4 regions of the Metabacillus dongyingensis genome follow, and region 2 is predicted to be linked to each of the others. Evidence: riboswitches for the same ligand, from Rfam matches in the RefSeq annotation. Region 2 holds a riboswitch; each other region holds the start of a gene.

Region 1 (7,507 bases), 850 kb from region 2:
TAATGCTTGTGTTCTCTTTTTCATTTATAATAGGGACATAGATGAATGAGGAGTTTTAAAAGATGAGCAATCAATTTTCCATTGAAGAGCTATTGAAGCTGACAGATGAAGATGTAAAGATGAGTGAAAAACAAAAAAAGGTAGTAGAAGCTGCCATTGAAATATTTGCAGATAAAGGCTTTGCAGCAGCATCAACAAGTGAAATAGCTAAAAAAGCTGGAGTCGCAGAGGGGACGATTTTCCGTCATTATCAAACGAAAAAAGACCTGCTGTTTGCGATCGTCATGCCGACTATAACTAAATTCATTGCCCCATTTTTAGTGAGAAATTTTCTTCAGGACGTGACGAAGCAAAATCATCAGGACCTTGAACATATGCTGAGATACATTCTTGAAAACCGCTATGAGTTTATAAAGAAAAATCACCCTGTCATCAAGATTTTGCTCCAGGAAGTTTTCTTTCATGAAGAGTTCAGAGGGGAGCTCCGAAAGGTCGTTGAGGAACATGCGGTTGAGAAGCTGAAGAAGCTGATCATTCACTTCCAGGAAAAAGGAGAGATGATTGACATGCCTCCTGAAACAGTGTTGCGGATGATCATTACGACAATTATGGGGTTCCTGATCGGAAGGTTCATCATTCTGCCTGATTTGGATTGGGACGATGAAGCAGAAAAAGAATATACGATCCAGTTTCTTCTGCATGGACTGATGAAGAAGTAAAGCCGCTCATAGGATGAGCGGCTCTTTTTCTTGTTAGGAAAACTATAAAAGTCAAAGGGGTGTGGAAAATAAACCGTAAAGCTCCGGCCCATTGAGCTTTGGTCAGAACAAATCCGCCTGCGCTTTAGATCTATGAAAAAACAGAGTCCAATTTCGGACTCTGCAGGGCAGGAACTACTTGGCTTTTTTAAATTTCGGATAGCCAATAATAATAGCCGCAATACCCATAACGGCTATTAAGAATGGGTAATAAGAGAATGGCAGGATATCAGCTGGTGAAATCTTTGCAAATTGAGCGGCAGTAAGCATTTGAGCGCCATAAGGGATTAAACCCTGTATACTGCAAGAAAAAATATCCAAAAGGCTGGCAGATTTACGTTTATCAATCTCATATTTATCTGCCATATCTTTTGCCAGCGGGCCCGCTGCAATAATAGAGATGGTATTATTTGCAGTCGCAAGGTTTGTCGTGCTTACAAGACCGGCAATGGCATATTCTGCCCCTCTTTTAGAAGAAATTCTTTTTGTCATCGCTTCTAAAATAAAGTGAATGCCGCCATTTCGTTTAATCAGTTCAACCATACCGCCGATTAAGAGTGAAAGAATGACCAGTTCGGCCATCCCCATAATACCTTCTGTTATTTTCTGAAGAAAATCAGTTAACGTATAGCTGCCATCAGACATCCCGATAACTCCGCTAAGCAGGATACCCCCAGTTAAAACAATAATGACATTCATTCCAAGAAGAGCTGTTACAAGTACGGCTATATAAGGCAGCATTTTAATGAAACTGAATTCTCCAGGTGAAACAGGAGATTGATTGCCGAGAGTAATCACAATTAAGACAGCACAAGTAATGATGGCAGCCGGCAAAACGATGAAGAAGTTTACCTTGAACTTGTCTCTCATTTCCGTCTGCTGTGTCCGAACTGCAGCTATTGTTGTATCCGATATGAAAGACAGGTTGTCCCCAAACATCGCACCGCCAATAACGGCAGCCATAGCAAGAGCTATTGAAATATCAGCCTCTGCACTGATGCCAACCCCAATTGGAGCAAGTGCAGCAATTGTTCCCATTGAAGTTCCCATTGCAAGTGATATAAAAGCTCCAATGATAAATAATCCAACAATCAAAAAGCTTTGCGGCAAAAATGAAAGCGCAAGATTGACTGTAGATTCCACTGCACCCATCCCTTTTGCCACTTCTGAGAAGGCTCCGGCCAGGATGAAGATAAAGACCATGATCATCAAATCAAGATGACCTGCCCCTTTAGCAAAATTCTCAACCTTCGCAGTGAACGTCTCTTTACGATTCATCATAAGAGCTGCTCCTGATGCAATGATAATTGCAACAAGAATCGGCATCTTATAAAAATCGCCTGTTATAATACCAGACCCTACAAATAGGGCAAGAAATATGATTAACGGCAATAATGCCAGTCCATTTCCTTTTGTCTCCATGTGTACCACCTTTCTTATTATAAAAAAAGATCTCTTCTAAAGCAGAAGAGATCTTAAATCCGGAATGGAATAAACCTCTTCTTATCTTTCAAGCACGCGGCTTGCTGGAATTGGCACAGCACTCGGAAATCCGAGTCCGCTGCCGAGGCATCACAGGGCCAGTCCCTCTGCCTCTCTTAATAAGAAGATATATGTGTGTTTTTAAAAAATGACCTTTCCTACATTAAGGGGTTATTGTGTAAAAGTCAAATGGTAGATTTAACAAAAATTTTTTCAAAATTGTTTGAATTTACCGTTAACAGTGGAATAAAATAAACTATATAGTCGGTTTTTAAGGAGGTGTAAAGGTGGCTCCAATTGTTTCAGATGAATATAAGGAAAAAAAGAAACGCCATATCCTGGAAAGTGCCCTTAAGGCTTTTGGAGAAAAAGGATTTCAGCTTGCAACAATAGACGATATTGTTGCTGAATCTGGGTTAAGTAAAGGCGCAATCTACAACTATTTTAAAAGCAAGGAAGAAATTTACCTTCAGCTGATGCAGATGCGGACAGAGCAGAATATCGCAAAACTGAAAAGAAGTTTTCTAGAGAGAGGGACTGCAAAAGAAAAACTTCACCAGTTTTTCAAAAACTATGCGGAAATTGAGCTATCTCAAAAGTGGCAGAAAATGATCGGTGTTCACCTTGAATTCTGGATTCATTCTGGCCGTGATGAAGAACTTAAGAAAGTCATGACAGACCGGTATGACGACGTTTATCAAGTGCTGCTTGTTGAAATCATCGAAGAAGGCATAAGGCAGAATGAATTCAACAAAGAGACGGATCCATCGCTCATATCTTCTATGGTATGGGGAACCATAGACGGCATTTGTCTTCACTATTCAGTAATAGGCAGGAATTACCCTTATCAAGAACAAATCCGTGCCTTAGAAGAAATGATCTTCATGTACTTAGAAAAAGGGGGATCTGCATGAGGTTTTTACAAGGAGAAAATATATACCTGCGTCCTTTTAGAAAAGACGACTTCGAGATGATTTTTAAAAGTGTGCAGGACAAAGAGATTAGAAGGCTTACTGGTACACAAACGTTTTTTACAATGGAGAAAATAGAGCAGGCTTATGAAAGCTTTGCGCTGGATAAAACACGAATGGATCTTGTGATTGTACGGAATGAAACAGATGAAGCAATAGGAGATCTTGCCCTGATGGATATCGATCTCTTAAACCGGAATGCAAGTGTACGAATTGCCCTGAACGATGAAAAGCATCGCGGACATGGTTTTGGCACTGAAGCGATGAAATTAATCCTTGAGCATGGCTTTCACCATTTGGGATTATACCGGATAGGACTAAATGTTTATCACTACAACGCAAGAGCAAAACGCTCCTATGAGAAATTAGGCTTTAAGCAGGAAGGCGTTATACGGGGAGAGCTTTTTTATGAAGGGGAGTTTCACGACAATATCCTAATGGGTGTATTAGCCGATGAATTTTGGGAAGCTAATGAGAAATGGGGCGCGGTATGATCACAATTAAGAGATTGTCTCAATGTACGCTTGAAGAGGCTTTAACCGCATGGAATAAAGGCTTTGAGGGATATTACTTTGATATGACGCTGTCCCTTGAGAATTTTTTTAACCGAATGGTGCTTGAAAACCTTTCGCCGGCATTATCTGTTGTAGCTTTTCACGATTCAAAGCCGGTTGGGCTGGTTCTGAATGGAATCAGAACCATTGACGGCAAAAAAATAGCATGGAATGGCGGTACAGGTGTTGCTCCTGAGTACCGAAGCAAAGGGGTCGGGTTAAAGCTGATGGAAGAGGTTTTGTCTCTTTATGAAAAAGAAAATGTAGACACTGCTACTCTTGAAGCCGTCTCTCATAATGATCGTGCGATAAAGCTTTATGAAAAAATGGGCTATCAGGTTGTGGACCGGATTGCACACCTTGGTCTTTCAGCTCCTCTTAAGCTCGAAGAACCAAAAGGCAGATTCCGTGTCCAGGTTAAAAAGCCGAGGGACGTACAGGATGTCTCTTTTTATAACAAGCTGACGCCTTGGCAGGTGCAGTGGCAGAACATAAGGGACGGTGAATCCATTCTTGCATTAGACGAAAAGGGTGAAACCATTGGCTATGCCCTGTCAAAACGGAAATATGATGATGATGGAGCTCTATCAGGAATCCTTTTATTTCAATGTGAGGCACACCCTGAACATCAGGAGAAAGAAGCTGTTCTGCGCACGCTGCTTCATGAAGCATTCGCATTTTCACACACAGAAGAGATTAACAGGACGGCTGTCAATCTATCGAAATCCAATCAGCTGGTCCATGAAATCTTAGAAAAAGAGGGTTTCATTGAAAAAGCGGAGCAAGTGTTTATGATCAAAGAGATGTCTGCATAGAATTCATTCATTTACAAACCCTATGAAAAAGAAGGCTCTTTTCTAAAAGATTGTTGCTTTTCATTTGTATTATGTTTATTAAGTCGCTCCCTACCGGAAAAACTTCGAAAGATTTTAAAGAAAAGAGCACGATATGATCCTGATAAACGTGAAATTGAAAACAACAATTTTTGCGAACACAGCCAAAAAGAAGGAAGGGATTGTAAAAATGAAGAGCTGGCTGAACATCTTACTGATTTTCTGTTTGGCAGGAAGTACGACCGCGTTTTCTGTTCATGCGAGTGCAGAAACTAAAGTTCTTTCTTATGAAGAGTACGGAAGAATTGCTATGCGCAAGACCATGGAAAAATACCCTGGTGCTCAAATCACAGACTACCTGCACGTAGGAAAAAAGAGAAAAAAAGAAACTTCAATCGAAACGTTCAAGCTTACGCTGAAGGAAAAGAATAAAACGTTTCAAGTGCTTGTTTTCGTTGAATTTAATGAAAAAACCAAAAAAGTGGTCAAGGTTACATTTGAGAAAATATCATAAAACAGGCGATCCCATGAAGGGATCGTCTTTTTCATTTAGGACCGAACCCATTTTTTCTAAAAAAAGGATGTTATCGTTGACAATGTTTGACATTTTGATATATAGTTAATTACATAAGTAACTAACCAACTAACAAGTGAACCGAAAGAGGGGTCATATGAATCCATTTTTAGATACCGACAGGCCAATATTTCAGCAAATAGCAGAACAGATTGAAGATGACATCATCAATGGCATGGTTCAGGAAGGAGAAAGAATTCCATCAACAAATGAGTTTGCGGCACATTATCAAATTAATCCGGCAACAGCGGCAAAGGGAATCAATCAATTAGTGGAGAAAGGCATTCTTTTTAAGAAGAGAGGGATTGGAATGTTTGTAGCTGAAGGGGCAAAGGGGAAGCTCGTTCAAAAGCGTAAAGAGCAATTTTATGAAGCATTTATTTTGCCGCTGAAATCTGAAGCGGCAAAACTGAATATCAGTGTAAACGACCTAAAAGAAATGCTTGAAAAGGGGAGCGGTCTTAATGAACGTTAACATTAGCGGATTAACGAAGGTTTATGGCAAAAAAAGAGCGCTTGACGGCATCACCCTGCAGCTTGAAGAAAATAAGATTTACGGACTGCTGGGCAGGAATGGAGCCGGTAAAACTACATTGATGCAAATTCTTGCCGGACAGATTATGCCTACCGGGGGATCAGTCTTAATTAACAGCCAAGAGCCATTTGAAAATCAAGAAATAACGGAGTCAATCTGTTTGATCAATGAAAGCGAAAATTTTAAAAAAGGGTTAAAGATAAAAGATATCCTTAAGATTGCAAATTACTTTTATCCTAATTGGAACCGGGAAACGGCTGAAAAACTGCTTGAGGATTTTTATCTTAATGAAAATATGAAAATCAAAACTTTATCAAAGGGAATGGAATCTGCGCTGGGCATAACAGTTGGTCTTGCAAGCAGATCGCCGATTACGATATTTGATGAGCCGTATATCGGACTTGATGCAGCAGCCAGAAGCAAGTTTTATGATTTGCTTTTGGAAGAGTACGAAGAATATCCGAGGACATTAATTTTATCCACTCATTTAATAGACGAAATCACCCGTCTGCTGGAAGAAGTGCTGATTGTATCTGAAGGCAGGCTGCTGATGCAGAAAAATACAGATGAACTGAGAGAGGAATCATTTGTGGTCAATGGATCTTCAGCCGCCGTTTCAGAATTTGTAAAAAACAAAAACGTTGTTTACCGCAAATCATTTGGAAGTATGGAACAGGCCGTCCTGTACGGAGAAAACCGCATGGAAGCTAATGAAGCTGGATTGCAGGTTGAACATGTGCCGGTTCAGGATTTAATGGTTTATTTAACAGCAAAACCGAAAGGCGGGGTTTCTGCATGATGAGACAATGTCGCGGAATCTTACTGTTTGAAGTATTGGATATTCGAAATTCACTCACGATTTTCTGGACGATCCTGATCAGCTGCATGGCTCTTTCCTTTGGCATTCAGCTTTCAACTGGTGGGAATCTGACGGTCTCAAGCGGAATAGCGGTTTATATTTTCAGTGCCATTGCCGGGTTTCTGACTGTAAAAGAGACGTATCCGTTCAGCATCAAAATGGGGTCAACCAGAAAAAATTATTATGCAGCCACGAGTCTCTTTCTCCTTTTGCTTGCTATATTTATGGCGGCTGCGCATACTCTTTTGATCATGGTGCTTGAAGGAATGGAATCAAGTATGGTTCGAGCAGATCTGAAGATGTATTACTTTTCAAAGTTTCTTGGATATGAAAATCTGTATCTAGTCAATTTCTTTATTGACGGCGCTATCTGTTTTTTCTTATTGACCGGCTTCTTTTTGCTCGGCAGTTTGTTTTACCGCTTTGGTTTAATAGGGGGATATGCCGCGATTGGATTGGCTGCTGTCCTTCTGTTCATTCCAGTTGTCCGCGACGAGTTTATCAAACTTGTTTTTGAGTTTGCAGGCAATCAGGCCCTTCAGTATTTTGCTTATTTATTTGGAGCCGGCGGGGTCTTCCTGGTAATAGGCTGGTTTGTATTGATAAAAGCCGCCGCAAAAACAGCTTTTTCGCGATAATTAACTTTAAAAGCAGGCTGCCGTGGCTTGCTTTTTTTTTTAGTATATAACTTGATTTCCTTTTAATAGATTATAATAAAAGGAACACGCATATATATTAAAAGGGGAAACGAAAAGGTGAACAAGAAAAAATGGATTTTGCTCTGTATTTTGATCGTTGTAGTCATGATCCTTTTGCCGCTAAGCCTATCTCTTCTATTCGCATTAATTACTGCGCTCTTACTGGATGGGGCTGTGCAAAGGCTGCAAAAACACTTGAAATTCGGACGCGGTCTTGCCGTTTTTGCCGCATTTACAGCTTAT
Region 2 (7,507 bases):
CTGGAGCCTTCCGCATTAGCCGGTGTAATAGGGCCGGTAAAGTTATGGATTGAGAAAGAAGGAAAAGAATACATACAAAATCATAACTTAACAGATAAAATGAAAAATGCTACACATCTTATGTGGGCTACCGGTGGAAGCATGGTTCCTAAAGAAACGATGAACGAATATTATAAAAAAGGAGCAACGTTATCACTTTAAATGTTTTAGATCTGATTTGTATTCCTAAACAAGGGAAGTTTAAGTGACTAAAGATATGAAGCAGATTAAAGATAACTTCAGTACCCAGCTGGAGTTTTTCTTTATGATAATTAAAGATCTTCCTAAGAATTATGATATATCTTTTCTTTTATGTTAAAGAGAAACTCCCCGTCTTCGGGTAGTACCAGCAATTAGGAATAGCAAGTTGATTCCAAATATTTTTGCAGAAATAGAACATTACAGTTAGTTTTTAACTTTAAACGTGAAAAACTTGTTTGGTAATGAAGCCTTTGGAAAGCATTCCCGAAGGCTTCTTTAAACATCTCTTTATTCGGATTGGCAGACGTTCTTGCATGGTAAGCTTAAATGTCCCATAAGGTTTATAAGGGGCATAGATTAATGGTGTTAAGGCTCTGAAATCCTAAGGAGCAAAGGCAAGGTGTAAATACTCAGATTATTCTTCTTTAAAAAGCTCTTCCAAAAACCGATTGCGATTTCTCCAAAAAATACTTTGTAATCTGATAATGATCCGTCTCGGTATAATCGATTTCAGCTATGCTTTCCGAATCAAAGCTTAATATATTCGCCCCGGGAAATCCCAGAAGGATAGGAGAATGTGTGGCAATAATAAATTGCGCTTCGCCGTCTTTTGTTAAGTCATGAATGATGCGGAGCAGGGTCAGCTGTCTTGATGGAGAAAGTGCGGCCTCTGGCTCATCCAATAAATAGACGGCTTTCTTGCCATTGCCGAAACGATTGAGAAAGAGGGATAAAAAAGATTCACCATGTGATTGATGATGAAGCGATTTACCGCCATATGGGCCAAAAACGTCACCTGACAATGGCTCTTCATTCAATTCTTCCAGATAGGATGCAAACTGATAAAAGGACTCAGCTCTTAGGAAAAAGCCATTTTTAATTTTAGGCATCCAGGCAAGCTTGATATACTTTCCTAAATCAGATTGAGAGCTTCTAGTTTCATAAAGATGATGGCTGCCGCCAGCGGTATTAAACCCGCACTGATAGGCAATGGCTTCCATCAAAGTCGATTTGCCGGATCCATTTTCGCCTACAAAAAAAGTAACAGGGCTTTTAATTTTAAGTTCATCCAAATGTGAAATGGCAGGAATGGAAAAAGGATACGTTTCAAACGAAGGAATCTCTTCTTTATTTAATTTGATTAATTTTAAAAACATGTTTATCACCTGCACTTAGTTTAGCAGGAATGCCGGATGAATGTCATTGGCTAAACGGAAATTTTGTAGAATGGATGACAGCACAAATGAATGTAATCCGAGGTTCTATCTGCAATAATTTCTTTATCGTAATCCATGGAAGCAACGTGATAGGAGTTAGTTAGACTGATGATTTTTTTCATAGATGATGAGACATTTTCAAAAAGGGTATCGGAGCTGTCCGGAGGGACGACATGGTCTTCTTCGGATTTAAAAACGAGCAGCGGACATGAGACTTCTGAAAGCTTTGGTTTTATAAATTTTATAAGATTAAGGAGATTATGAACGGCTGTAATTGGAACAGCTGAGTAAGTAATTTCTTCGATTCCTTCTGCTTTTATATCCGGTTTTCCTTCAGCAATGAACCTTGGCTCTGTCAGATCTTCGAAAGACTCATATCCAGGCACGCTTAAAGCAGCATTAATCGTAATCACACCGCTGATTTCTTTGTATTTGCCAGCTAAATGCAAAGCTAGGATGCCGCCCATAGACTGACCTGCAATAAATACTTTCCGGCAGATTTTTTTCAGCTTTAAATAAGCCTGTTCAATGTCTTTGATCCAATCCAGATAACAGCAGGCTTCAAGCTCGTGAGCATTTGTCCCGTGGCCTTTTAATCGCGGGGCAAGAACGGTGAAGCCTTTATCAGCAAGCAGTTTTCCCAGTTCTCCAACACTTTGAGGTGTTCCTACAAATCCATGGCAAAGCAGAATGCCAATCTCATTTCCTTTATAAAAAAAGCTTTCAGCACCGGGCAATACAGAGTAAATCGTTTCAGTCATTTGTGATTCCTCCAATTCATACAAATCATAAAATAAAAAACCCTCTCTTTCATTGGCTATAAAGAGAGGTTTTTTCTCTATCAACCAAAGCACAGCAGCTTTGCTGGTGGGAGCACCTTTCCGTTTGCCGGCGGTTGCTGTGAAGTCGCGGAGCCAGATCTCTCGTTCACTCTTGATAATTTATTTAATTCTGATTGGTTTAGTTGGTTTTAATGATCTTATCACGGCCGCCTTCTAACTGTCAATAAACTTTGAGGTTATGAAAGCAGAGAATCAGCGATTTGAGTACCCCATTCACACGCTTTTAAGGGGGGGAAATCCCCTGAAGTTTCTATCTTCACAAATGACAAAAATAGGAGTAGAATACTAATATTCCAATCAGATAGGTGGGATTTAAGTGAATACGATTCCTAAACCTCTTGTATTAACGAATCAATGGTTTATTGTGTTATCTGTCGCAGCCGCTTGGGTTTCAGGATCCGGCTGGTTTCTTCTTATACCTCTTATTCCAGGATTAATGGGGCTTCTTTTTAAATTTAACCCTATTATGAAGACGGCAAAGCTCTTTTTAAGAAAAAAGCCTTCGGAATACATTCCCGAGGATTTCGAACAGCAGCAGTTCAATCAGATGATTGCAGTCATCTGTCTTAGTCTTGGTTTTCTTGGTTATATGATGAACTGGATGACTCTGGCTTATATCTTTACCGCTATGGTCGCGCTAGCTGCATTCGTTGCCATATTAGGCTTTTGTGTTGGCTGCTTTATTCGTTTTCAGTGGCAGCAATACCGATACCGCAGGCTTTCAAAGTAGTCATATTTTTATAAAAAAAGTGTTGACTTTTTGAAAATACCAGCGTAAAGTAGGACTCACATCGAAAATATGAAACTTCTTATCACGAGAGGTGGAGGGATTTGGCCCTTTGAAACCTCGGCAGCAGACTCGGACTTTCCTGAGAACTGTGCCAACTCCAACAAGCGTGATTTCGCTTGAGAGATAAGAAGAGTGAACGGTCTTTTACCTTTGATCTTACCCTCTTCTTGGCTTTCAGGAAGAGGTTTTTTGTTTTTTAGCAAATTAAATAGATTTCTTATCCAGAGAAGCGGAGGGACTGGCCTGATGATGCTTCGGCAGCGGACTTTTATAAAAAAGTACTGTGCCAATTCCAGCAGGCAAAAAGCCTGGGAGATAAGAAGAGACCTAGTGATTCTTTATGAATTCATGCCCTCTTCTTGTCGGATAGAAGAGGGTTTTTTTATTTTCAATATCACGGGAGGAATACATATGATTCAATTTGAAGGTGTCACAAAGGTTTATAACAGCGGCGGAAATGAAGTGAGAGCCCTTAACGGCATTGATCTTCATGTGAAGCAGGGGGAGATTTGCGGTGTGATCGGATTCAGCGGAGCCGGTAAAAGCACACTGATCCGCACAGTGAATTTGTTAGAGCGTCCAAGCTCGGGAAAAATCATTGTTGATAATCTCGATTTAACGGCACTATCCCAAAAGGAAGTAAGACAAGTAAAACGCAAAATCGGCATGGTCTTCCAGCATTTCAATCTGCTGAATTCCAAAACGGTCTTCGCCAATGTTGCGATGCCGCTCCTTCTTGCAAAAGCCTCTCAAAAAGAAATCAAACAAAGAGTAACAGAATTATTGTCGTTTGTAGGGTTAGAGGACAAAGCAAATCAATATCCAGACCAGCTGTCAGGGGGTCAAAAACAGCGTGTCGGCATTGCAAGAGCACTGGCTACACAGCCCTCCATTCTATTGTGTGATGAAGCAACATCTGCACTTGATCCTCAAACAACCGGGTCCATTCTGAAGCTTTTGAAAAAAATCAATCAGGAATACAACATTACAATTTTAATGATCACCCATGAGATGTCAGTTATCAGGGAGGTTTGCGATAGGGTTGCAGTAATTGAGGGCGGAAAAATTATCGAGTCAGGCTCAGTTTTTGATGTATTCTCAAATCCTCAAACAAAAACAGCTTCGAACTTTGTCAGTTCTGTTCTGAATGATTCCATCCCTGAGTCTGTGCTGAAATTAGTGCAGGAGGAGAATGCACAGGGACAGATTTTCAAAATTAACTTTGTCGGCAAATCTTCGGGCCAGCCGCTGCTTTCTCAGATTGCTAAACGGTTTGATCTTGATATCAATGTTTTATTTGGAAACATCACAGAGCTTCAGGGCATCCCGTTTGGACATTTGATTGTCGAGCTGCAGGGAGCAAAAAGCGAAATTAAACGGGCGTTATTAGTAATGAATCAGGAAAATGTCACAGTTAAAGAGGTGGAAGTACATGCTAGTTAATTCACAGCAAATTATTGATGCACTGATCGAAACACTTGCAATGACCGGTTTTTCATTGCTTTTCTCAACCTTGATCGGACTGCCGCTTGGTGTGCTGCTGGTCATTACAAGAAAAGGGCACCTATGGGAAAATGCCATTATTTTTAATATCTTGAACGGTGTCGTCAATATCTTCCGTTCTGTACCCTTCATTATATTAATGGTTGCGATTGTTCCGCTAACCAGATTAATTGTAGGAACATCAATTGGGACTGCCGCTGCTGTAGTGCCGCTTGTCTTTTATGCAGGTCCATATATTGCGAGATTGATTGAGAACTCATTATTAGAAGTGGACCCGGGAGTCATAGAGGCAGCAGAAGCTATGGGAGCAACACCAACGCAAATCATCTTTAAATTCATCGTTCCAGAAGCATTAAGCTCACTTGTATTAAGTCTTACAATCGCAACGGTTGGTCTTGTCGGGGCATCAGCGATGGCTGGAGCTGTCGGCGGCGGCGGACTCGGGGATCTCGCCATTACATACGGCTACCAGCGCTTTGACACAGTTGTCATGATTATTACCGTTACAATCCTTGTTGTGCTCGTTCAGGGGCTTCAATCATCAGGAAACTTATTATCTAAAAAAATCAGAAGACGATAGGGAGAGAAACAAAATGAAAAAATTTATTATCCTAGCACTTATTCTAGTAGTAGGAGCTCTTGCTGCAGGCTGCGGAAATAAAACAGCAAACGGGAAAGAAGAAGTAAATGTCAAAATTGGCGTAAGCGGATCAGATAACCGCATTTGGGATTTCGTTGCAAAGAAAGCCGAAAAAGAAGGCATCAACATTGAGATTGTCACATTCTCAGATTACGTTCAGCCAAACCTGGCACTGGCAGAAGGTGAGCTTGATGCAAATGCATTCCAGACCATTTCTTATTTTAACGCATTTAAAAAAGAACACGATCTTGATCTATCACCAATCGGTACAACTGTGATTGCTCCACTTGGGCTTTATTCTGATAAATATAAATCTATTAAAGACATTCCCAAAGGCGGAAAGATTGCCGTTCCAAACGAAGCAACCAATATGGGCAGAGCTTTCCTTCTGCTTCAGGATGCAGGCTTGATTGAACTGCCAGAGGACTTTGATGGAAATGGTTCATTGGACAAAATTGTTTCAAATCCGAAAAACTTAGAAATTGTTCCTGTTGTTGCTGGCCAGACACCGCGTGTATTACCGGATGTAGCAGGATCGGTCATTAATAACGGCATTGCTGTAGATGCAGGCTTTAACCCAGTGAAAGACTCAATTTTCCATGAAGATGAAACGGCTACTCCATATATCAACATTATTGCAGCACGTACAGAAGATAAGGACCGCAAAGAACTGAAACGCATTGTTGAGCTTTACCAGGAAGAAGATACAGCTGAATTTATTGAAAAAGAATATGCCGGAAGTACGATTCCTACATTTGTACCTTTAAGCAAAATTGGAGAATAAAATCTAAGGAGGGGTAATCTTGAGTACAGTTGTTGAAACTCTGAAAGAAGCAGCGATTTTAAATATTGATACCAATAAGGAGAAGTATCTTCAAATCAGCCACTCCATTCATGAAAATCCTGAGATCGGCAATGAGGAGTTCTTTGCATCAAAGCTCCTCGCAGATCTTCTTCAATCAGAAGGCTTCAGCGTTGAACGCGGAGTTGCCGGACATGAAACAGCTTTTCTTGCCAGAAAGAAATCTGCATTAAAAAGCGGACCGGTTATCGCTTTTTTAGCTGAATACGACGCATTGCCAGGACTTGGCCATGCATGCGGCCACAACATTATTGGCACAACAAGCACGGCCGCGGCTATTGCACTGAGCAAAGTGATTGATGAAACCGGGGGAGAAGTTGTAGTCCTCGGAACACCGGCTGAAGAAGGAGGTCCTAACGGCAGTGCTAAAGGAAGCTTTGTCAAACATGGTCTGCTTGAAGGGATTGACGCTGCGTTAATGGTGCATCCGGCGAATGCAACGAGAATTACCGGAAATTCACTTGCTGTTGATCCTCTTGACTTTGAGTTCATCGGAAAACCTGCACATGCAGCAGCTGCTCCTCATCATGGCATTAATGCCTTAGATGCAGTCATTCAGCTTTTTAATGGCATTAATGCTTTGCGCCAGCATGTAACAGATGATGTGAAAATTCACGGAATCATTACACATGGCGGTGATGCGCCGAATATCGTGCCGGAATACGCAAAAGCCCGCTTTTATATCAGGGCAGATACACGGAAAAAATGCAGTGAAGCGACTGCACGCGTGAAAGCTATTGCGGAAGGTGCAGCACTTGCAACAGGGGCAAAGCTGAACGTCATCGCTTTTCAAAATGAAGTCGATAATCTGGTTTTAAACCGCACATTTGATGCTGTTTTTAAACAGGAGCTTGAAAGTCTTGGAGAGCATGTTGAGACTGGTGAACGCGACGGATTAGGTTCAACGGACGCCGGCAACATCAGCCAGGCAGTGCCAACGATCCATCCGTATATTAAAATCGGTCCGGATACTTTAATTGGACATACAGTTGAATTCAGGGAAGCAGCTAAATCTGAGCGTGGTGACAAAGCTCTGCTTCTGGGGGCAAAAGGTCTTGCTTTGACTGGATTAAGACTTTTGACAGATGAAGCTTTAATCAATGATATAAAGGAAGAGTTTCAGAATCGCAAGGAGTTAGAGAGCTAGAATGGAAAAGAACCCGTCAAAAAGATGGGTTCTATTTCTTGCTGGGCAGCAGTTTTCCAATGATGATCGATTCCCACATACTCCATGGAAGAATTCTTTTTAAAAATAGAGAAAAACGGACCCCTTTTCCAACCGTGTATCTCAGTTTAACACCAGTCTTTTTTTTACAAAGCTTTACAATGAGTGCAGCAACCTCACCTGGATTTCCAAGTTTTTCTCTTCCCCGTTCAAGCTCATCTTCTATTCCAATCATATATTCATAATAC
Region 3 (7,507 bases), 2.5 Mb from region 2:
TATCACAAATATTCCCCGTTCCGCGGACAGAAATTTCTTAAAGAAGCAATTGCGGAATTTTACATGCGGGAGTATGGTGTAACACTTAATGCTGACAAAGAAGTGGCCATTTTGTTTGGCGGAAAAGCGGGGCTTGTTGAAATTCCGCAATGTTTACTGGACCCGGATGATTTAGTTCTCGTGCCGGATCCCGGATATCCTGACTATTGGTCTGGGGTAGAGCTTGCCCGGGCCAGGATGGAATTTATGCCGCTGGTAAAAGATAATCAGTTTTTGCCGGATTATGGGCAACTTTCTGAAGAAGCGAAGAAACAGGCAAAGCTAATGTTTCTGAATTACCCGAACAATCCGACCGGTGCTGTTGCCTCAAAAGAATTCTTTGAAGAAACAGTCGCGTTTGCAAAAGAAAATGAAATTTGTGTGATTCATGATTTTGCCTATGGCGCCATTGGGTTCGACGGAAAAAAACCTGTCAGCTTTTTGGAAGTTGAAGGAGCGAAAGAAACTGGGATAGAAATCTATACACTCTCGAAGACGTATAATATGGCGGGCTGGAGGATCGGCTTTGCGATTGGCAATGAAAGTGTCATTGAAGCGATTAATCTGCTGCAGGATCACATGTTTGTCAGTGTGTTCAGTGCTGTCCAAGAAGCTGCTGCAGCTGCCCTGCTTGAATCACAGAGCTGTGTGGATGAATTGGTGGAGCGGTATGAAAGCAGACGCCATGCATTCATAACTGCTCTTAACGAAATTGGCTGGCAGGTTGAAGCGCCGCCAGGGTCGTTTTTTGCCTGGCTGCCTGTTCCGGAAGGCTATACGTCAGAATCCTTTGCCGAATATCTCCTCCTTCATGCACATGTCTGTGTGGCGCCGGGTGTCGGTTTTGGGAAATTCGGAGAAGGCTATGTAAGGGCAGGACTTTTAACCTCAGAAGAAAGACTGAGAGAAGCAGCAGCACGGATAAAATCTTTGAATTTATTTTAAAATGGCGGTTGACAGTCTTTTGAAAAAATGTCATAATCCAAATTAATTTCAGGTTATTCAGAACATAAAATAAATAAGCCATTCTTATCAAGAGCAGGTGGAGGGACTAGCCCGATGAAGCCCGGCAACCGACTTAAACCAAGGTTTAAGCACGGTGCTAAATCTTGCAGCATTTCGCTGATAGATAAGGATCTTAGCCAAGTCAGATAAGGTCTCTTTTCGATTAGCGGAAAGGGGCCTTTTTTATTTATTTAGAATATATAAAATTTTGCGCATTGATGGCAAACTGAGTCGCCCAGCTCCTCGGCCAGAACAAAAAAGTCAAAACCGGACTTTTCTGCTGATTTTGCCATGCCTGAGCTAAACTGGCGCTTGCGCATTTCTAAAACTGTTATGGAAGGCGGTACAAACATGAGCGGCATTACAGCAACCTATCTCATCCATGATGAAAAAAACTTAGAAAAAAAAGCAGAAGGGATTGCCCTTGGGTTAACCGTTGGGTCCTGGACGGATCTTCCGGAACTGACTCAGATACAATTGAAGCAGCACAAAGGGAAGGTCATCTCTGTAGAAGAATTTGAGGCTGATGATAAGGTTTCAGCTTTTTTAAACAAACGCGTCAAAAAAGGCATCGTTAAAATTTTTTACCCTGGAGTAAATTTCAGCCATGATTTGCCGGCGATTCTTGCGACTGTGTTTGGAAAACTGTCTCTTGACGGCGAAGTAAAGCTTCAGGACCTGGATTTTTCAGAAGATATTCTTGCTGATTTTCAAGGTCCTAAGTTCGGCATCAGCGGCATCCGTGAAAAACTTGGTGTATATGACAGACCTTTGCTTATGAGTATTTTTAAAGGTGTCATCGGACGTGATCTCGCTTTTTTAAAGAATCAGCTTAAAGATCAGGTGCTCGGCGGGGTTGATTTGGTGAAAGACGATGAAATTCTTTTTGAAAATCCGCTGACACCTTTTGACCAGCGGATTACTGCCGGAAAAGAAGTGTTAAACAAGGTTTATGAGGAGACCGGTCATAAGGCGATGTACGCGGTTCATTTATCAGGCAAAACGTATGATTTAAAAGAAAAAGCAAAGCGTGCGGCAGAGCTTGGAGCAGATGCCCTATTGCTAAATGTTTTTGCCTACGGCCTTGACGTGCTTCAAAGCCTGGCAGAGGACAAAGACATCAACATTCCGCTAATGGCTCATCCAGCTGTCAGCGGTGCATTGGCATCATCCTCACTATATGGAATCTCGCATTCTCTTTTACTCGGAAAATTGCTGAGATACAGCGGAGCCGATTTTTCTCTGTTTCCATCCCCTTATGGAAGTGTTGCGCTTGAGCGGGAAGCGGCCCTTTCCATAGGTGCAGCTTGTAAAGAAAACGTGCTCCTGAAGGAAACATTCCCTGTGCCTTCAGCAGGGATTCATCCAGGACTCGTCCCTATCTTAATCCAGGATTTCGGGTTAGATAGCGTGATTAACGCAGGCGGAGGTGTCCACGGACATCCAAACGGCGCTGCTGCAGGCGGAAAAGCTTTCCGTGCAGCGATCGATGCGGCATTACAAGGCATCTCCTTGACTGAAAAAGCAAATGAAAATGCGGATTTGAGAATCGCGCTGGATCTTTGGGGGCAGGTGGAAGTGAGCAAATGAGCAAGCCGATTATCATCTGTGATTTCGACGGAACAATAACAAACAATGACAACATTATTGCCATCATGAAGAAGTTTGCACCGCCAGAATGGAATGCTTTGAAGGATGATGTATTAAGTCAGCGGATTTCTGTCCGGGCAGGAGTAGAGAAGATGTTTCAGCTGATTCCATCAGAGCTGAAATTTGATATTATTCAATACTTGCTTTTTACGGCTCAGCTTCGCGATGGATTCCGTGAATTTGTTCAATATACGGAGGAGGAAGAAATCCCTCTGTATATCGTAAGCGGAGGCATTGATTTTTTTGTTCACCCATTGTTGAATGGCTTGGTTGACAGGGACCGTGTTTACTGCAATGCAGGTGATTTCAGCGGTCAGGCAATTGAAATCTTATGGCCAAACTCATGTGATGATCAGTGCAGCAATGACTGTGGCTGCTGCAAGCCGAGTTTAATCAGGAAGCTTGCTGCTCCTGATCAGGAAGTCATTGTCATTGGTGATTCAGTTACGGATTTAGAGGCTGCAAAACTTGCAGACTTTGTGTTTGCAAGAGATTTTCTTCTGGGAAAATGCCAGTCTTTAGACCTTCCGCATCAGGAATTTACTACGTTCTTTGATGTGATAGATAGACTTAAGAAAAAGCAGGAGGCGGTATCATGAGTCTTTTAAATCAACGCTTGCGCGAGCTTGCAGCGGTTAAACGCGAGCTTGCTGAGAGGGACTGGTTTCCAGGTACAAGCGGAAACCTCGCGATTAAGGTAAAAACGGAGCCGCTCTCGTTTTTAGTGACTTCAAGCGGTAAGGATAAACGGATTGAAACGGATGAAGATTTCCTATTGGTCGATCAGAATGGAGCTGCCCTTGAAGAAACAAAGCTGAAGCCTTCTGCTGAAACCCTGCTTCATGTTGAAATCTATAATCGTACGAACGCAGGCTGCAGCCTCCACGTCCATACTGTTGACAACAATGTCATCTCTGAGCTCTACGGCGATGACGGCGGCGTTACGTTTAAAGGACAGGAAATCATTAAAGCATTTGGTCTTTGGGAAGAAGATGCAGAGTGGCATATTCCGATTATTGAAAATGCGGCTCATATACCGGATCTCGCAGCTGACTTTGGCAAGTATGTGAACGGAAACTCCGGTGCTGTTTTGATCCGCAATCATGGCATTACCGTTTGGGGCAAAGATGCTTTCGAAGCCAAAAAAGTGCTGGAAGCATGTGAATTTCTATTTTCCTATCATTTAAAAGTCCTATCTTTAAAACAAGCTAAATCGCTCACATTAAGAGCTTAACAATAGGAGGAATTATAATGGCAACGATACGATTACAGGAAACAAATGAAAGAATCGCTGATCAAAAGGCGGTAGCTGCCTTTCTTGAGTCTCAAGAAGTCATTTATGAGCACTGGGATATCGAGAAGCTGCCGGAAGCTTTAAGAGAGAATTACAGTCTTGCTGATGAGCAAAAAGAGGAAATTCTGCAAGTATTCAAGGATGAAATCGCAGACATCTCAGAGCGTCGCGGCTACAAGGCACAGGATGTCATCTCTTTATCTGAGAGCACGCCGAATCTTGATCAACTATTGAAAAATTTTCAGCAGGAGCATCATCACACAGATGACGAAGTACGCTTCATCGTCAGCGGCCACGGCATATTCATCATTCAGGGAAAAGACGGCTCATTTTTTGATGTTGAACTCAACCCCGGCGACTTAATCTCCGTACCGCCAAACATACGCCACTACTTTACTCTTCAGGAGGACCGCAAAGTTGTCGCAGTCCGCATTTTCGTTACATCTGAAGGCTGGGTGCCAATTTACGAAAAAGAAGAGCAGCAGGCATAATTGGAAATCCTCTTCGCCTTGATGGTGAAGGGGGTTTTTTTATTCTGAAAGTAAAGGATTTTAGTCAGCAGAACAAGAATGAATGAGCCGAATAGGACATCAGCTGCACAGAATGATTTAAAATAAACTTTGACTTATGTAATTTGGATCAAGGAGGAGAAAAACGTTGTGAAGCGAGCACAATATGAATCCAATCGAACATAATTAACAGCACTAAAATCCTTAAGCTGGATGCAAGAAAATGAGCAGGGCCAGGAGGAAATTCAAAATCATTTTAATTTTCTTTACTCTCTGATGTTTCTATGGTAAATTTTCAACAATAAATAAGCATAAAAGGGAGGATTGGAAAGATGAAGATTCGCTACAATTTCGTGAAAAAAGAGGATGTAAGATACTGTAAGGCGGAAAGCACGGTAAAGGAAGCTTATGAATTGCTGAAGGAGTCAGGGTATCGGAGCATTCCCGTTCTTAGAGAGAATGGCACAGTGTTTGCCGGCTTAATCTATAAAGTTGATCTCCTGGATCATTATGTAGAAAAGGAGGGCAAGGATGAGGATTCGATCGAGGCTCTGATTCAGGATCAGGATGCTTTTGTTTATGAAGAGGATTCATTCTTTAAGACATTCCTTACCATCAGACGTCTTCCATTTTTAGCTGTGCTGAATGATAAAGAGGAATTTTCAGGCATTATTACGCATGGTAATGTCATGGATGTACTTGAGGATTCGTTTGGAATGAAGACAGGCGGTTATATTCTGACAGTCGGCACGAAAGAGCATAAAGGCGCGATTAAAGATCTTGTCTCAACGATTAAGGATGTGAACATCGAAGGACTCCTGACACTCGATAATGGCGATACATATTTAAGAAGAATCATCATCAATCTCTCCCATGACGTTTCTGAGAAAAAGCTGAATAAAATAATTAAGAAGCTGGAAGAAAAAGATTTCCGGGTAACGTCAGTTGATGATGTGAATCTCGGGGAAAAAGTATTAACAAAGTAAAAGGAATTTCATTAAAAAACAGCAGCCGAGCTATTCGATCTGCTGTTTTTCTTTGCCAATAAAGTTGTTTATGCCTTTTAATATTGGACATAGCAGCAAAAATGATTGAATATTCTACAAATTTTGACAAACGTTATGGCGTGTGTTTAGCTGAAAGTCTGGAATAATCCAGTCAAATGTCCAGTTCTGCAGCTGCTGAAGAAACAGTAGAAAAAGCTGATAAATTTGGTCATGAAGCAGATCCTTATTAAAGAGCCTGAGAGCTCTTTTTTCTTTTATAATAAATCCGGCATTATTTGTTTAAACTCTCGCAAATTCGGGAAAAACTTGGTATTAAATAAAATTAACAAAATTGTCATATTATTTCTCAATATTATTGTCGAATATTGCTAATCTATTTACAAGTATAGAAGTATCTGTAATAATTTATTTGTATATTTATTCCCAATATAGATACTTAAGAGATGAGGCGGAGGGAAGAAAATGACAATTGAAATGAGCAAGTCTCAATTATTGGCAAGTATTGATTCTAAACGCAAGGAAATGATCGATACAGCAAGAGCAGGCGGATATACGTGCGAGGGCGCTGTTCAATGCAGTCAGGAATTGGACATGCTGCTAAATAAATATCAGCAAATTCTTTTTGAAGAAGAAAATAAAACGAATCCACCATTTCTGCAATTTATTGAGTCTATGAAGAAATGGACGGCAAGAGATGGCTTAACTATATAAAAAACCTAATACTCGCGGGAGAAACAGGCTCCGTTTTTTGAGTGGAAAAACTGAACATAGTTGAAAAAGGGTACTAAATTGCACAGCAATTTGTACCTTTTTTTATTGTTATTTTAACATCTTGGTGTGCTGAAGAATAAGGGGAGAGCGGTTTTACGGACTCAGCATGCCTGCCCAAAGCTAGTTTGAACGTTTTCAGGTACTATCTGCACATATGATTCCCTAAAATCTAAGAGTAGTTCTGTTTGAGGAATCAATCGTGCTCTATGATTCCCTAAAATCCAAGAGCAGATCTATTTGAGGAATCAATAGCGCTCTATGATTCCCTAAAATCCAAGAGCAGATCTATTTGAGGAATCAATAGCGCTTTATGATTCCCTAAAATCCAAGAGCAGATCTATTTGAGGAATCAATCGTGCTCAATGATTCCCTAAAATCCAAGAGCAGATCTATTTGAGGAATCAATAGCGCTTTATGATTCCCTAAAATCCAAGAGCAGATCTATTTGAGGAATCAATCGTGCTCAATGATTCCCTAAAATCCAAGAGCAGATCTGTTTGAGGGATCAATCGTACTCTATGATTCCCTAAAATCCAAGAGCAGATCTATCTGAGGAATCAATCGTGCTCAATGATTCCCTAAATTCAAAGAGTAGTTCTATTTGAGGAATCAATAGCGCTCTATGATTCCCCAAAATCCGAGAGAGGTCCAGTTTGAGGAATCAACCGCCATTCCAATTGGCATATGAATTAACGGGAAACAAAATGAATTTTGTTCAATTCTTAATATAAATATAAAAACGCCCAGATAGATAAATCGGGCGTTTTATTGTGCTATTCACTTAACCAAATAACCTGATATTTTACTTGCCAACTTGAGAAAAGCGTTTTCGCATCCAAAAACCCGTTACTCGCGGGGGTATTTGGTTTGATTATATGTTTTGGAGCTTTTCTTATAAGGCTTCAATCAGTACGATCATAAAGAGAATGCCGAGAATAAATGAATAGGTCGCATTCCGCTCGTTGCCGTCCCCGTGGCTTTCGGGAATCAATTCTTTATAGATGATGAACAGCATGGCTCCCGCTGCAAAAGACAGACCATAAGGTACAAGGTTTTCTACAAATGAAGTTAAATAAAAACCAAGCAGCGAAGTGACAATTTCAACAGCACCTGTCATCGTCGCGATTAGCAAGGCTTTAAATTTGCCGATATTCTGGTTAATAAGGAACAGGGCAACCAAAAATCCTTCTGGAGCATTTTGAAGCCCGATGGCGAAAGCGATCAAATTTCCA
Region 4 (7,507 bases), 1.9 Mb from region 2:
CAAGAGCATACCATCCCTTGCTGATCATATCACTCTGCATAATGATGGAACAGGCAGCATCTCTTCCAAAATCCCTATTGATGAAATCAACTATATGGCGAGATACTTTTATTTGCTTGGAGGGGATGCTTTCGTAGAAGAACCGCAGGAACTGATAGAGGTGATATTATCACATGCGCGTGCCATGCTGGATCGGTATAACCATTAAAAAATTCCCCTTTCCGGGGAATTTTCATTTTAGCTTAATTTTCACTTCGCGGTTTGGCGCCTTATCGTTTTTCACAGGCGGAAGTCCATATCCATACCCAGTTGCCGCCTGTTTTACTGTATTCGTTACACTGTGGATGACCTCGCCCATATCCTGAGCAGATTCAAGCAAAGGTTCTACCGATTTCATCTTGCTTTTCACATCGACTGTAATTTGATTGGCAGAGTGAATCAGATCCTCAGCCTCTCCAGTCAAATCATGAACAGCCTTTCTTACCTCAACTAGCGTCTCATTAGTCTCTTCGAGTGTAACCATTCCCCTTCTGAGCGTTTGAATCAAATACCCGACAAGACAAATAAACGCTAAAGCAGCTCCGACAGCACTTAGCTCAATTAACATATAGCACCCCCACGGCCGATTATGTACAAGACATGCTGTACATTGGTAAATTATATGTTTCGGCCATGGCCAGTAGAAGCTTATAGTTTCAGCATTTCACCTTTTCGAAGAAGCGGTGCTTCTGCATGAACAGTTTCCGGATATTTGATTCCCTGCCCTGTATTCAGGCAGACTACTGTCTCATCTTCTTTAATCCAGTTTCTTTCTCTTAAAATACGTGCCGCTGCAAAAGTCGCCGCCCCCTCGGGACAAATAAAACAGCCTTCTAATTCAGCAACATGTGACTGCTCCTCTTGAATCTCTTTTTCAGAAACAGCAATTGCACAGCCATTCGTATCATAAATTCCCTGAAGAACCAGAAAATCACCTATCGCTTTAGGAACATTAATGCCAAACGCATCCGTCTGCGAGTTTTCCCAGAACTCTGATTCCGTTTTGCCTTCATCAAAAGCTTTCACAATTGGTGCGCAGCCCTCAGCCTGAACAGCAACAAGACGGGGAAGCTTGTCCTTGCTGATCCAGCCAAGCTCCTGCAATTCAAGAAGTGCTTTGTAGATTCCGATTATGCCCACACCCCCGCCAGTCGGGTACAAAATAACATCAGGCACACTCCAATTCAGCTGTTCCGCAATTTCATACCCCATCGTCTTTTTCCCTTCAATGCGGTATGGCTCTTTTAGAGTAGAAGCATCGTAAAAACCCTCATCACTTACAACCTGCGCTACAACTTTGCCTGCATCACTTATTAATCCATCAATTAAATACAAGTTCGCACCGGATATTGCTGTTTCTTTTCTAGTAATAAGAGGCGCATCAAGAGGCATGATAATATACGGCTCAATTCCCGCTCTTGCTGCATAGAGTGACCACGCTGCACCCGCATTCCCGTTTGTCGGCATTGCAAATGTTTTCACACCCAGTTCCTTCGCTTTGGAAATACCGACAGCAGCTCCTCTCGCTTTAAAAGAACCGGTTGGAATGAGACCTTCATCTTTCATAAGAAGATGTTGAATCCCGAGTTCGCCTCCGATTCTGGCCATCTTAAGCAGCGGTGTCATGCCCTCTCCCATCGAAACAATATTGTCCGGATTTTCTACCGGCAGCAGCTCATGATATTTCCATAGACTGTTCTCCCGATGACTTACCTCTTCTTTCGTCAAAACAGATTTAATTTGATCCAAATGATAGTTTACCAGTAACGGCGATCCGCACGTGCAAAGCTGCTGAATCGTTTCTGCTGAATACTCCGCCCCGCATTTCGGACAGCTTAAATGTGATAGATAACTATAGTTCATGAACAAATCCCTCCTAAAAGAAAAAACCCCTAACAAGTGGATGTTAAGGGCCTTCGGTTTTCCGATCAGCATATGTATAGAAAGATAGCTTATCTTTTTTTTATAGTCAAACTTAACGGCTGCTTTCCCGATTATGTCTCCGTCTGAGAATCTGATTGATCATTTTATAATTTAAAACATTAAACCACAACAATGCATCGATAAAAAAACTGCCGGTCTCAACATCATCATTTCTCATTTTTTCCTCAATGAACCATCCAACAAAGTAGCTCCCCACAAGCCAGATCAAGTATATCTGCAGGAATTCACCGAAGGTCCCCTCAAAAGGAATCGCAATAAACTTAAAAATGGCAAGCACTCCTGTAATCAAAACAAAAAATGACGCACCTAAAAGAAAAAAGAGTCTAAACAAAAAACCTAAACACCCCACTGCATCTCACACCTCTCTCTAAAATAATATCATTCATCTGGAAGTTCGAGAATGTATTTTCTGTTTTTTCAGCTGCCGGTTAAGATGCAGTAATGAGAGGCAGGCGGATACCTGTATTTTAGTCACGAATGCTTGAGGTGAGTTATTTGCACTCTTTTTGGCAGAAGGATTATGCCAAGTTTTTAAACGATTTCCTCTGTTAATGAATTCGAACGTTTTTGGAGGCTATCAGAAAGCAGACTGTAGGCGGCTATTTTCTTTTTGTACTGTTTTACTACATAAACGTGATCTTTGTAACTGTATACAAATAACCTAACATCCTTTTTTCCTCTTTTAGTATCAATAACTATTGGAGTCCCGCTGTTATCTGGATGTAAAAATAATTTCTCGCTCCCTGGATAGATATAATATTTTTTAAAAAATGTAGCTTCGTTAAAATAATTAATAACTTGAATTTTTTCTTCACCTTCCAATAAATTCCCATTAATAGTTAGTGTGGAATTTGAGTCACTAAGTTTTGAATGAATCTCAAATTTGCTGAGAAGCCATTCAACACCAAACGTTGGAATACAGGTTATTACTATTTTAAGAGCACTCATTAGAATTAATGAAATCAAAACTGCCCAAGTCATATTTATCATTCTCCTTCCTTTAATAGTTGAACTTTTAAAACACTATAAACCTAATAATGTGTCCTAAATTCTTTAAATACCTAAATCAATATTTTCTTCTTTTTCCACAGGAAATGTACACCTGACAAAATTATTATCACGTTCTTCTGATTTATAGCTTCATTAGGTTATTGACATGATCTAAATTAGGCAAACCATGATACATATACGCCTACTGCAATAAGAGAAATAAAAATAACAATAACGTAAATCCAAGTTAAATTGGAAGTGTTTCGTTTTACTGCGTTCCTATAATCTTTATCTCCTTTTCCAGCTATTAATAAAGTGGAAATAAGTGAAACGATTCCAATAATTATCACTAAACCTATTGCAAGTTCCATGGTATACACCTCATTATCTGCACAGGCAGCTTCTCAGCTTATCTGCGTTACTTATAAACTCTACCGTATTATACAATTAAGAACAAATGTAATAACCGTCCAATTTGGAATAATTTTGACCATCCATTTCATAGTTGTCTTGCGAAAGTTTCTATACAACACGAAAAAAAAACGATTCCCCACAAAGGAATCGTCCTAAACTCTATCAAGCTCTCAATTTATTAATAGCATGTGCAGGCAGCTTCGCCAAGGCCTTCCCAAAATCTTTGATCAAGTCGTCTGCATCCTCAAGGCCTACGCTGATGCGCAATAAACCATCCGAGATCCCGCGGCGCTCCCGCTCTTCTTTTGGCATGGCAGCGTGAGACATTCTGGCCGGATAGGAAAGAATAGATTCTACTGCGCCGAGGCTTACAGCAAATACAGGGAGCTCCACATTTTTAACAAGGGTGCGGACAGCGTCTTCATCGGCTAATGTGAATGATAGCACGGCACCTGGTCCGTCCGCCTGGTAACGCTGAATCGAGTGGCCAGGATGGAACGTTAATCCTGGATAATAAACGTTTCGGACAGCTTTATGCTTAGACAAGTACTCTGCCAGCTTCCTCGCAGATGCTGATGATTGCTGTAGTCTGACGTTCAGTGTTTTCATTCCGCGGAGCACAAGCCAGCTGTCCTGCACGCCGAGTACCGCACCGAATGCATTTTGCAGTTTCCCTACCTGTGCAGCAAGCTCTTCGTCTTTTACAACCGCGAGTCCTGCAAGTACATCACTGTGTCCAGCCAAAAACTTGGTTGCGCTGTGAAGCACGATATCGACTCCTAGCTCGAGTGGACGCTGAAGGACTGGTGTTAAAAACGTATTGTCTAAAAATGTTAAACAGTTATTTGCTTTTGCAAGTTTCGTAATGCCCTGGATGTCGGTAATTTTCAAAAGCGGATTTGACGGTGTCTCAACATAGATAACTTTTGTATTCGGCTTGATGTGTGACGCCACTTCATGCAAATCGGTCATGTCGACAAAGCTGTATTCAATGCCGAATCTGCTCAATACATCTGTGATGATCCTGTATGTTCCGCCGTATACATCTTCAGTAATTAGAACGTGGTCTCCTTTAGAAAGGAGCAAGAAACAGGTTGAAATGGCCGCCATTCCAGAAGCAAAGGCAAATCCTTTGGTACCGCCTTCTAGTTCGGCAATTGTTTCTTCTAATGCCTCGCGTGTCGGGTTCCCCGATCTGCTGTAATCAAATTTTCCATAGTCATCAAAGTCAAATTGGTGAAAAGTAGAGGAATGATTGATCGGCACGCTTACCGCTCCTGTTTCCTTTTGCACCTTTTGACGATTGTGGAGCAGCTTCGTCTCGAATTTCCAATCATCGTTGCTCAACTTTCTCCGCCTCCTTCATCAGTTCAAATGCTTCTGTTAAATCCTTTTCCAAATCTCCTGCGTATTCAATTCCGACAGAAAAGCGCAATAGCTTGTTGCACACGCCATTTGCAACGCGAATCTCTTCAGGAATATCCATATGAGTCTGAGTCGCTGGATATGTGATAAAGCTTTCCACTCCGCCCAGGCTTTCTGCAAATGTGATCGTCTTTAAGGCTTTCAAAAATGGATTCACCCATTCTTCCTTCTGCAGCCTGAATGAAAGCATTCCGCCTTTGCCAGGATAAAGCACCTCTGTCACTTCTGTTTGATTTTCAAGAAATACTGCAAGCTTTCCGGCATTTTTTTCATGCTGGTTCATCCGCAGGGCCAGGGTTTTCATGCCGCGGATCAAGAGCCATGAATCAAAAGGAGAAAGCACCCCCCCGATCGCGTTGTGATGCTGTGCAAGCTCTTCACAAAGCTCTGTTCCCTTAGCAACAACCAAACCGGCAAGCACATCATTGTGTCCGCCCAAATATTTGGTGGCACTATGTATGACAATGTCCGCTCCATCTAAAATCGGCGTTTGCAGGATCGGCGTGTAGAAGGTGTTGTCGACAATCAGCAGCAGATGGTTTTCACGGGCTATTTTAGCAATCTTGCTGACCTCTGTTTCCTGCATCAAAGGATTAGTCGGAGTTTCCAGAAAAATGGCCTTTGTGCGTTCATTGATCAGCTGCTGCGTACAGTTTTCGTCGTTAAAATCAGCGTAATGAAAAACAAGTCCGTATTTTCTCCATTCCCGTTCGAATAAACGGTAGGTTCCCCCGTACAAATCTGAGGATACAATGAGCTCGTCTCCGCTTTTAAACAATGCCATCAATGTCTGAATCGCTGCCATTCCTGAACTGAAGGCATATCCCTGATCTCCATGCTCAAGCTCTGCAATGGCTTTTTCAAGTATCGCCCGAGTAGGATTTCCAGTGCGGATGTAATCAAATCCAGTTGATTCCCCAATTCCATTGTGCCTGTATGCTGTAGAAAAATAGACGGGCGGATTCACTGTTCCCGTTACGTTTTCACTTCGATTTCCAATTTGCGCCAAGATTGTTTCAATGCGTTCTGACATTTCCAACACCGTCCCATTGTTTTTTCTAAAATAAAAAACGTCTTCCTCATTTAAGAAGAAGACGTTGATATCGAATGATTGCTTCTCCTTATCTCCCAAGCTTATTACCTGCGCTTGCTGGATTTAGCACCTTGGTTCGAACAGGAACATTCTCTGTTCTTTTCCGGTTGCTGAGATTTCACAGGGCCAGAACCCTCCATCTCTCTGGATAAGAATAAATAGTATGAACTTTTTGAATTGTTTTTATAACCTTATCTCATTATCAAATATTTTGCAAGGGGTTTTTTATGAATATTTACGATTCACAATCATCACACCTGCAATAATCAACAAACCGCCTGCCCCGCTCATTAATAAAAAAGGTTCATTCAGCAAGATGACTGCCGCAATAACAGTTGCAAGCGGTTCAAAGTAAAGAAAGGATGACACTTTAGCCGCCTCCATGACCTCCAGGGCTTTTCCCCAAAACCAGTATGCGACTGCCGAGACAAAGATTCCGAGAAACAGCAAATGAGTCCAGTTTTCCTGTGTCAGCACAGTCAGCTGAACCCAGCCGTTATTTCTCATAAAGAATGGAATTGTCATCAAAAAACCAATAAGGCTTGTATAAAAAGTAATGGTTAATGCAGGATAAGGGATTTTTAATTTTTTTATAAGAATGGAATAAACCGCCCAATTTAATGTACTTAAGATCATCAGTGCATATCCCATATTAGCATGAAAGGTTAATGACCCGCCTTGTCCATAAGATGTAATCAAGAGAACGCCAAGTACAGCAATTGACATGCCTGCAGCTTTAAAAAGCGTAAACGTTTCTTTTAAAAATAGAGATGCCAGAACTGCTGTGAATATCGGGGAAAAAGAGATGATCCATCCTGCTTCCGATGCCTGAATGGACTTCAATGCCGCAGCCTGTATGACTTGATGGACAAAGATTCCGAGTACGGCAAGTATAAAAACCTCAGGGAGATAATCCATTTTTATTTTTAAAGGCTGACGAAAAAGGAAAAGAAGGAGGAATAAAAAGAGAGATGCAATACCAAAACGCAAAACAAGCAATGTAAAAGGTTCCAGCTGAACTAAAACAGCTTTTGTTGATACAAAGGAAATTCCCCAGAACGAAATTGAGACAGCTGCATAGATACCTGCTGTAACATGAATTGATTTCCTCATTTTCAGGCATCCTTCCCTTTATCAGGCTTGTCTTCTTATAAGGAATATGTACGGAATAAAGGAATTATGACGGGTTTAAATCTGTCAAAAAGTGTTCAAATGAACTGTCTTTTTTTTACAGATTACCTTGGTATATTTATCCTATAAGTGAAAGGCGGCAATACGGATGACATATTCATTAACAAAGCCAAAATGGGGTCTTTTTACAATCCTTGTTCTTCTCATAGCGGGATCAAATGCGGCGATTTACCGATTTCCATTTATGCAGCCTGTTCCAGCAGGAGCAAAGAACGCAAATGTTATTCTTCTGAATGCGGATGAGGCCCGTCAATTCATTTCAGACGTATCAGCAAAAATCAATCGTGCATGAAGCAAGAATTTTGTCACAATTCATGCTAAAATAAATGGAAGCGTTTTTAATAATGGATGTGACAGCGTCCAACATCTTTGGAGGTATTTGTGATGACAGCAAAAGCAGGAATTGTAAAA

Evidence for each region. A riboswitch is a leader RNA that binds a small molecule or an ion and turns the genes downstream of it on or off. The one in region 2 is predicted to bind S-adenosylmethionine.
Region 1: linked by a shared signal. The riboswitch ahead of K8L98_RS01240 (Na+/H+ antiporter NhaC family protein) and the one ahead of K8L98_RS21990 (methionine ABC transporter ATP-binding protein) in region 2 are both predicted to bind S-adenosylmethionine.
Region 3: linked by a shared signal. The riboswitch ahead of mtnW (2,3-diketo-5-methylthiopentyl-1-phosphate enolase) and the one ahead of K8L98_RS21990 (methionine ABC transporter ATP-binding protein) in region 2 are both predicted to bind S-adenosylmethionine.
Region 4: linked by a shared signal. The riboswitch ahead of K8L98_RS06230 (methionine biosynthesis PLP-dependent protein) and the one ahead of K8L98_RS21990 (methionine ABC transporter ATP-binding protein) in region 2 are both predicted to bind S-adenosylmethionine.

What each region holds. Positions count from the first base shown of each region.
Region 1 is NZ_CP082944.1:220,161-227,667, forward strand. It holds gene K8L98_RS01230 (ABC transporter permease) at 1-3, shown strand, start outside; gene K8L98_RS01235 (TetR/AcrR family transcriptional regulator) at 63-719, shown strand; gene K8L98_RS01240 (Na+/H+ antiporter NhaC family protein) at 894-2,180, opposite strand; SAM riboswitch class I at 2,259-2,366, opposite strand; gene K8L98_RS01245 (TetR/AcrR family transcriptional regulator) at 2,528-3,154, shown strand; gene K8L98_RS01250 (GNAT family N-acetyltransferase) at 3,151-3,705, shown strand; gene K8L98_RS01255 (GNAT family N-acetyltransferase) at 3,702-4,580, shown strand; gene K8L98_RS01260 (DUF3889 domain-containing protein) at 4,714-5,112, shown strand; gene K8L98_RS01265 (GntR family transcriptional regulator) at 5,270-5,647, shown strand; gene K8L98_RS01270 (ABC transporter ATP-binding protein) at 5,637-6,506, shown strand; gene K8L98_RS01275 (hypothetical protein) at 6,503-7,204, shown strand; gene ytvI (sporulation integral membrane protein YtvI) at 7,322-7,507, shown strand, end outside.
Region 2 is NZ_CP082944.1:4,423,136-4,430,642, reverse strand. It holds gene K8L98_RS22010 (D-serine ammonia-lyase) at 1-201, shown strand, start outside; gene K8L98_RS22005 (AAA family ATPase) at 666-1,397, opposite strand; gene K8L98_RS22000 (alpha/beta hydrolase) at 1,448-2,218, opposite strand; SAM riboswitch class I at 2,293-2,400, opposite strand; gene K8L98_RS21995 (DUF4395 domain-containing protein) at 2,616-3,029, shown strand; SAM riboswitch class I at 3,106-3,219, shown strand; SAM riboswitch class I at 3,304-3,411, shown strand; gene K8L98_RS21990 (methionine ABC transporter ATP-binding protein) at 3,501-4,532, shown strand; gene K8L98_RS21985 (methionine ABC transporter permease) at 4,522-5,172, shown strand; gene K8L98_RS21980 (MetQ/NlpA family ABC transporter substrate-binding protein) at 5,186-6,016, shown strand; gene K8L98_RS21975 (M20 family metallopeptidase) at 6,036-7,241, shown strand; gene K8L98_RS21970 (SDR family oxidoreductase) at 7,273-7,507, opposite strand, start outside.
Region 3 is NZ_CP082944.1:1,821,211-1,828,717, forward strand. It holds gene K8L98_RS08980 (pyridoxal phosphate-dependent aminotransferase) at 1-984, shown strand, start outside; SAM riboswitch class I at 1,066-1,175, shown strand; gene mtnW (2,3-diketo-5-methylthiopentyl-1-phosphate enolase) at 1,396-2,634, shown strand; gene K8L98_RS08990 (2-hydroxy-3-keto-5-methylthiopentenyl-1-phosphate phosphatase) at 2,631-3,293, shown strand; gene K8L98_RS08995 (methylthioribulose 1-phosphate dehydratase) at 3,290-3,928, shown strand; gene K8L98_RS09000 (1,2-dihydroxy-3-keto-5-methylthiopentene dioxygenase) at 3,946-4,479, shown strand; gene cbpA (cyclic di-AMP binding protein CbpA) at 4,830-5,483, shown strand; gene K8L98_RS09010 (aspartyl-phosphate phosphatase Spo0E family protein) at 5,967-6,215, shown strand; gene K8L98_RS09015 (ZIP family metal transporter) at 7,168-7,507, opposite strand, start outside.
Region 4 is NZ_CP082944.1:1,258,423-1,265,929, reverse strand. It holds gene K8L98_RS06265 (helix-turn-helix transcriptional regulator) at 1-208, shown strand, start outside; gene K8L98_RS06260 (DUF948 domain-containing protein) at 233-607, opposite strand; gene K8L98_RS06255 (threonine synthase) at 688-1,902, opposite strand; gene K8L98_RS06250 (hypothetical protein) at 2,015-2,314, opposite strand; gene K8L98_RS06245 (YfmQ family protein) at 2,515-2,964, opposite strand; gene K8L98_RS06240 (hypothetical protein) at 3,150-3,344, opposite strand; gene metC (cystathionine beta-lyase) at 3,550-4,734, opposite strand; gene K8L98_RS06230 (methionine biosynthesis PLP-dependent protein) at 4,721-5,845, opposite strand; SAM riboswitch class I at 5,931-6,060, opposite strand; gene K8L98_RS06225 (DMT family transporter) at 6,131-7,018, opposite strand; gene K8L98_RS06220 (hypothetical protein) at 7,185-7,388, shown strand; gene K8L98_RS06215 (alpha/beta hydrolase) at 7,481-7,507, shown strand, end outside.